DNA from 3 places in the Streptomyces sp. NPDC002403 genome. Region 1 is predicted to be linked to each of the others. Evidence: riboswitches for the same ligand, from Rfam matches in the RefSeq annotation. Region 1 holds a riboswitch; each other region holds the start of a gene.

Evidence for each region. Region 1 has a riboswitch for cyclic di-AMP ahead of ACWCPY_RS22125 (C40 family peptidase). Riboswitches for the same ligand answer to the same signal wherever they lie in the genome.
Region 2: another riboswitch for cyclic di-AMP. It lies ahead of ACWCPY_RS36120 (M23 family metallopeptidase); the one in region 1 lies ahead of ACWCPY_RS22125 (C40 family peptidase).
Region 3: another riboswitch for cyclic di-AMP. It lies ahead of ACWCPY_RS06195 (transglycosylase SLT domain-containing protein); the one in region 1 lies ahead of ACWCPY_RS22125 (C40 family peptidase).

Annotation. Positions count from the first base shown of each region.
Region 1 is NZ_JBSFBQ010000020.1:7,534-9,783, forward strand. It holds gene ACWCPY_RS22120 (ATP-binding protein) at 1-306, shown strand, start outside; gene ACWCPY_RS22125 (C40 family peptidase) at 447-920, opposite strand; cyclic di-AMP (ydaO/yuaA leader) riboswitch at 924-1,089, opposite strand; gene ACWCPY_RS22130 (hypothetical protein) at 1,504-1,812, opposite strand; gene ACWCPY_RS22135 (ATP-dependent Clp protease proteolytic subunit) at 1,821-2,250, opposite strand, start outside.
Region 2 is NZ_JBSFBQ010000056.1:27,129-29,378, reverse strand. It holds gene ACWCPY_RS36125 (M16 family metallopeptidase) at 1-409, shown strand, start outside; cyclic di-AMP (ydaO/yuaA leader) riboswitch at 687-853, shown strand; gene ACWCPY_RS36120 (M23 family metallopeptidase) at 867-1,670, shown strand; gene ACWCPY_RS36115 (GntR family transcriptional regulator) at 1,893-2,250, shown strand, end outside.
Region 3 is NZ_JBSFBQ010000003.1:347,820-350,069, forward strand. It holds gene ACWCPY_RS06190 (ABC-F family ATP-binding cassette domain-containing protein) at 1-204, opposite strand, end outside; cyclic di-AMP (ydaO/yuaA leader) riboswitch at 809-1,040, shown strand; gene ACWCPY_RS06195 (transglycosylase SLT domain-containing protein) at 1,043-1,540, shown strand; partial or broken gene ACWCPY_RS06200 (FAD-dependent oxidoreductase) at 1,534-1,821, opposite strand; partial or broken gene ACWCPY_RS06205 (TetR family transcriptional regulator) at 1,821-2,049, shown strand; gene ACWCPY_RS06210 (hypothetical protein) at 2,099-2,250, opposite strand, start outside.

The sequences.
Region 1 (2,250 bases):
AGCGTCCGGCTCATCGTCTCGGAGCTCGCGACCAACGCCGTCCAGCACACCTTCGGGCAGTCGCCCACCTTCACCGTGGACCTCCGGCTGGAGCGGGAGGAGCAGCTGTATCTGGGAGTGACGGACAGCCATCCCCGCTGGCCCAGGCGGCTGCCCGCCGCAGTTCAACAGGACAACGGGCGCGGCATGGTGATCATCCGCACCCTGGCCAAGGAGTGCGGGGGACGGCTCACCGTCAGCCCGACCGCCGACGGTGGCAAGACGGTGTGGATCGCGCTTCCGTGGAGCGTCCCGGTGCAGAGCTGACCGACGCGTTGCGGTGACCGCCCGACCGCGCGGTCACCCGGCTTCCGCGCCGGCCCCGCCCCCGAACCCGCCGCGCCCCGGCCCCCCGCCCGGCGGAGCACGGCCGGGGACACGGCCCCGATCCGCCGGGCAGGACCGTCTCAGCGGACCCGGCCGTAGTAGACGCTCTTGGTCCAGATCTTCTCCAGCCGGACCACCGCGCCGGTCCTCGGCGAATGCCAGATCTTGCCCTTTCCGGCGTAGATGCCCACGTGGTAGACGCTGCGGCCGTAGTGGAAGAAGACCAGGTCGCCGCGTTTCCTGTGCGAGGCCGAGATGTGGCGGGTCCTGTTGTACTGCTGCTGGGCCGTGCGGGGGAGCTTCTTGCCCGCCTTCTTGAACGAGTAGAACGTCAGCCCCGAGCAGTCGAAGCGGTTGGGGCCGGTGGCCCCCCACCTGTACGGCGATCCCTTCTTCGACGCCGCGATGTTGAGCGCCTTCATCGACAGAGTCGCCGCCTGGGCGTCCGTCGCGGCGCCCGGGGCGAACATGGTGGTGCCGACAGCGGCGAGAGTCAGAACCGAGGCCGTTCCGGCCCGGACGAGCAGAGACGGGACATGAACCTGCGCAGTCATGCGCAACCCTTCGTCAGCCGCCTGTGAAGGATGACCTGTCGGGTTCGGGCTGGCGAAGTTGCCCGGCCGCTTGCGGCGGCTTCACCCCGAGGGTCGACCGGTGTTCAGGCCGACCCGTTGTGCTCGGGTCCTCCACTCCTGCCGATCCACTATCTGTCGACCAGTCATCCGGGCGGCGGCAGGACTCGGCGTCCGCCCGGACCGCCCCGCCGCGGTGGCGGGGGCTTGTCGTCCCAGGGATCTTGACTCACGGACTGCCTGATTTCCGAGCAGAAACAGGGATATGTGAGGCTCCTCACGGCTGATCCGTTCGGGTGGGCATGGTGCTTTTCGAGGCTCCGGCGGCGAATCCGACCGGTGTCGTACCTGGGGTGGAAGGGTGGATTTCGATCACAGTCCACTCGGAAAACGCAAGTTGAGCGGTCCCCCGTGAGGGGGGCTTCCTACGCCGAACGAGCGAGGAATTTCGATCGGATCGTCGGGCGTGTCGGGTACGGGAGTTGGGTGACGGCCACCGGGCGCCGGACGCCGGGGCGGGGGGAGTTGGCCCGGTCCCGGCGTCCGCGCGGAGCACGGAAGCCGGTCAACTCGCGGGAGCGGGCGGTACGGTGACGCGCCCGGCCCGCCGCTCCCCGTCCAGTACCCGCAGCGCCCGGGCGAGCGTCGTGGCGTGGATCTGCGCCTCCCCGCGCTCGTGCATGGACGCGAGCGCGTCCCGCAGCGCGGCCACGTGCGATACCAGCGCCTGAGCTGCGCGCAGGGCGCCGTAGGTGTCGCTGCCGCGGGCCGGATTGATCCGGCCGACCTGGTCGAGGACTTCGAGGTAGCGGTCGATGAACTCCCCCTCGGCGCCCGTCAGTGCGGGAAGCGGTGGGAACTCCGGTGGCCGCATCGGCGGGTTCACCTCGTGCCGCGCGGGTGGTGTGAGGACTTCCGGTTCTCCAGGACGTGGTCCACCAGCCCGTACGCCTTGGCGCCCGCCGCGTCGAGGATGAGGTCGCGCTCGATGTCCCCGGTGATCCGCTCGGTGTCGCGACCCGTGTGACGGGCCAACAGTGTGGTGAGCATCGTGCGGACCCGTTCCAGCTCCTGGGCCTCGATCTCCAGGTCGGACGGCTGGCCCCGCATCGGTTCGGTGAGCTCGGGCTGCCGCACGACGACCCTCGCGCCGGGCAGTGCGTGCCGTCGGCCGGGGGCGCCCGCGGCGAGCAGCGCGGAGGCGCAGGAACCGGCCTGGCCGAGGCAGTAGGTCTCCACCTCGCACGTGAGGTACTGCATCGTGTCGTAGATCGCGGACATGGCCCCGAACGAGCCGCCGGGGGAGTTGATG
Region 2 (2,250 bases), on a different contig from region 1:
GACCGGCGCCGCGATGCTGGCCATCAGTGGCTCGGTCGACACGGAGTCCACCGAGCCCGCGCTCAAGGATCTGTGGACGGTCCTGCGGACGCTGGCGGCCGAGGGGCTGACCGACGAGGAGCGCGAGACGGCGGTGCAGAACCTCGTGGGGGTCGCGCCGCTGAAGTTCGAGACGGCGGCCTCCGTCGCGGGCACCCTCGCCGACCAGGTCGAGCAGCACCTCCCCGACGACTACCAGGCGCAGCTGTACGCCCGGCTCGCGGAGACCGGCACGGTCGAGGCGACCGCGGCCGTCGTCAACGCCTTCCCGGGTGACCGGCTGGTGACGATCCTCGTCGGCGACGCGGCACGGATCGAGGAGCCCGTCCGGGCCCTGGGCATCGGAGAGGTGTCGGTGGTCACCGGCTGACGACCGGCGCCGTCCCACCGGCACCGGCCGATCGGGGCGATCCGCACACCGCCCGACATCGGGACAGCAGGTACATCGCCGCATATCGGGACAGAGGGAAGGTCTCTGCGAGCAGGATCTCGCCGAGACCTTCCCTTTTGTCCGTTCTGACACGGAGGTTGCCTGTCTGCCCTGTGGGATGCGCTACAAAACGCCCTGTCCGTTTGGTGAATGAAAGTGGCCCCGCTTAGCGTCGGCTCGGCTGTCCGTCACTCGTATGCCGCATCCGCGACGTACCGGGCAGCCATCGCCGAGTCCCCGTCAGGCGCGAGCCTGGGGAGCCGGGGACCCACGCAGTCCCTGGGGTGAATCGGATGCCTGAGCCCGGATGGGGTCGGGGCGTCCGTAGGAGACCTTCCTGCTCCGAACCCGTCAGCTAACCCGGTAGGCGAGAAGGAAGGAAAGGATCAGCCACTCCATGGCGTTCACCCGTGCCACCGGGAAGCACCGTGCCCCGAGCCGACTGACGCGCACGAGCGCGAAGGCGGTCGGTGTCGCGGCTCTGGCCACCACCGGCGTCATCGGCGGCCTGGCCGCTCCCGCCCTCGCCGCGGACTCCGGGACCCCCTCCGTGAGCGACACCGGCCTCGGCCAGGTCATCGCCATCGACAAGACCCTTGCCGACCGGATCGACGCCCAGGCCGACGCGCAGCAGCACCAGGCCGACGCGGCGGCGAAGGCGAAGGCGGAGGCCCAGCGGAAGGCCGAGGCCAAGAAGAAGGCCGAAGCGAAGGCCAAGGCGGACGCCGAGCGCGCCGCCGAGGCCCGCGCCGAGAAGGCGCGCGCCGCCCGGTCCGCCGAGCGCACCCGGCTGGGCGCCTTCCAGATCCCGGTCGCCGGTTCGTACGTCACCACCGGTTACAAGTCCAGCGGCTCGCTCTGGTCCTCCGGCAGCCACTCCGGCATCGACTTCCACGCCGCCTCCGGCAGCTCCGTGGTCGCCGTCGGCGCCGGTACGGTCGTCGAGGCCGGCTGGGGCGGCGCGTACGGCAACAACATCGTGCTCCGGATGACGGACGGCACGTACACCCAGTACGGGCACCTCTCCTCGATCGGCGTCTCCGTCGGCCAGAGCGTCGGCGCGGGCCAGCGGATCGGCCTCTCCGGCTCGACCGGCAACTCCACCGGGCCGCACCTCCACTTCGAGGCCCGGACGACACCGTCGTACGGCTCCGACATGGACCCGGTCGCGTATCTGCGCGCCCACGGCGTCAACGTCTGACCGACGCGCCGTCGCAGCACCCCGTCGAAGGCCCCGGCAGCATGCCGGGGCCTTCGGCATGCCCGCCGCACGGCCATGGGCGACGACCCGCCGAACCGCCCCGTGACCAAAAGATATTCATGAATTTCCGCCCGGCATCGGAAATGCGGCCGCATTGCAATAGAGTCACGGAACAGGCGTCGGCCGGCCGCGATTCGCGGGGATTGAGGCGGAGGTTCGGACATGCGCATTCCAGCGCATTCGGTATGCACGGCAATCCGCGACGACATCGTCTCCGGTGTCTTCGAACGCGGCAGTCGTCTCACGGAGGAGCTGCTGGCCCGCCGTTACGGGGTCTCCCGTGTCCCGGTGCGGGAGGCGCTGCGCACCCTGGAGTCCGAGGGCTTCGTGGTCACCCGCCGGCACGCGGGCGCCTGCGTCGCCGAGCCCACCGAGCTGGAGGTGGCCGACCTCCTGGAGGTCCGGACGCTGCTGGAGCCGCTGGGTGCCGCACGGGCCGCGCAACGCCGCACCGAGGCCCACCTCAAGGTGCTGCGCGGCCTCGTGCGGCTCGGCCAGGACCGGGCCAGGCGGGGCGAGA
Region 3 (2,250 bases), on a different contig from region 1:
GGTCACCGACCCCTGGGAGGGGCGGAGTTGACCGGCGAGCAGTTGCAGCAGTGTGGACTTTCCCGCGCCGTTGGTACCGACGAGGCCGACGCGGCCCCGGCCGATGGCGAGCGAGAGTCCTTCGAAGACGGTCGTGCCGTCCGGCCGGCTGAAGGACAGGGCCGAGCAGGTGAGGGAAGCGCCGGGGGTGATGGGTGTCGCCATGGTGTTCCTCGCATTCGCAAGCGCGGTGAGTGGGGGCTTCGTATGCGAGCACCACGCGGCGACCGAGCAGCGGAGGAAGGTACGGCGGCCCTGGAGATCGAGGGACGGCTCATGCACCGAGGTCGCATCCACGCGGGGTCACGGGCAGTGCGGAGCACTGCTACGGCGTGACAGGCGTACGGGCGGTGCCGTACGGCGTGATGTTCGCAGACCTCAGATGCGCAACGTCCACCTCTATCGGAGACAACAGGACATCAGCACCATAACGGTGGAGGGGGAGGGATGGCAATGCCTCCGGGCGTCGGGCAGGGCCGGCGAGGTGAGCTCCCCGTCGCGATATATCCGTCCCGTTATGGGTGGTTCGAGCGAATTGCCCTTTTAAATGCTTGGCGAAATGCACCTTTTGTGAATTCGTGGCGCGAGTCACTTTCCATCCTCCCGGAGTCGCGTCACGCGATGCGGAGCCCTTTCCGCGCAAGGAGGGGGGAGTGCTCGATGTGAGCTGGATTACCACTGTTCCCGTGACTTGATCTTGTAAGTGAATTGCGTGTGGAAATCAGGGTCTTGTCCCTTTCGGTCCCTCTCGCCTACGGTCACCGTCAATCCGGACGGAACGCCGAATCCTGCCGCCGCCCGGACATCCGACCCACTCGTGTACGGCAGGAGCGGGGGACCCAGGTAAGCCGCCGGCCCGGTATCCGGAACGGCTGGGGTCTTTCGTCTGGATCCGGCCTGATCCAGACGAAAGGCCCCTGGGGTGAAGCCGCGCTCAGCGCGGCCAGGCATCTCCAGCCTGAACCCGACAGCTCACCTCGCAGGCGACGGAGAGGAATTCATCATGTCCGCAACGCCTACCTGCCGTCGTCGTAGGTCCACCTCGCTGACCCGGGGCTTCATAGCCGTGGGCACGGGTGCGGCCGCCCTCCTGCTGCCGTTGACCGGCGCCGCCACGGCCTCCGCGGCGCCGGCGCAGTCCGTCAGCGCCGTGGCGCCCGCGGCGCAGCCCGTGACGTACACGAACAATCTGGACGGCTGGATCAAGGAGTCGCTGGCCGTCATGGCCAAGCACGGCATTCCCGGCAGCTACGACGGCATCCACCGCAACGTGATGCGCGAGTCCTCCGGCAACCCCTTTGCCATCAACAACTGGGACTCGAACGCCGCCGCCGGAACGCCGTCCAAGGGTCTCCTCCAGATCATCGACCCGACCTTCCGGGCCTACCACGTGCCCGGAACGGCGATGGACGCCTACGACCCCGTCGCCAACATCACCGCGGCGTGCAACTACGCGGCCCACAGGTACGGCTCCATCGACAACGTCTTCGGGGCCTACTGAGGTACGGAATCCAGCCGCGGTGGCGTCCAGTCGGCATGGCGCAGGATCGTGCGGACGGTGACGCGGGACGGTGCGAGGCGCAGTGCCGTGTTCCGCAGCGCGACGGCCGCCGGACGGGACAGCTGCTGACCCATCCGGCCGGCCCGGCGGGCGGCCCGGGCGACCGACTGGCTGCGGGGCCGGCGCTCGGCGTCGTAGCGGCCGAGCGCCGACTCGACGGTGGGTCCGGCGCGGAGCGCGGCGGCCGGCGTCGCCGCGTCCTCCAGTGCCTGGCAGGCTGAGCCTGCGCCACCCGGAGTTGCGCGAGATTCTCGTAACCGCGCGAGAACGCGGCACGCGAGGCCGTGCGGGCGTTCCTGGACGCGCGGGGCGTGGCCGACGCGGAGGGCCGGACGCTCACGATGCTGGCCTGTGTGGACGGGCTGGTGTTCGACCGGCTGGTGGGTGGCGGGGAAGTGCCGAGGGACGAGATCGCGGGACTGGTCGCCGCGGCGCTGCGCGGCGCCTGACCATCGCCGCGCGGGCACCTCCCCGCACCGGTTCGTCCGCGCGGGACCCTCACTCCGGGGCGCGCTCCACCGGCTTCGCCGGTCCTGAGCGGGGCATCACGGGAACGGTCGCCGCCGCCCCGGCCCGGACCGCCTGCACCACCGCGTCGTGCAGGCGACGGCTGTCCTCCTCCGAACGGCACGCGACGGGGCTGCCCGACA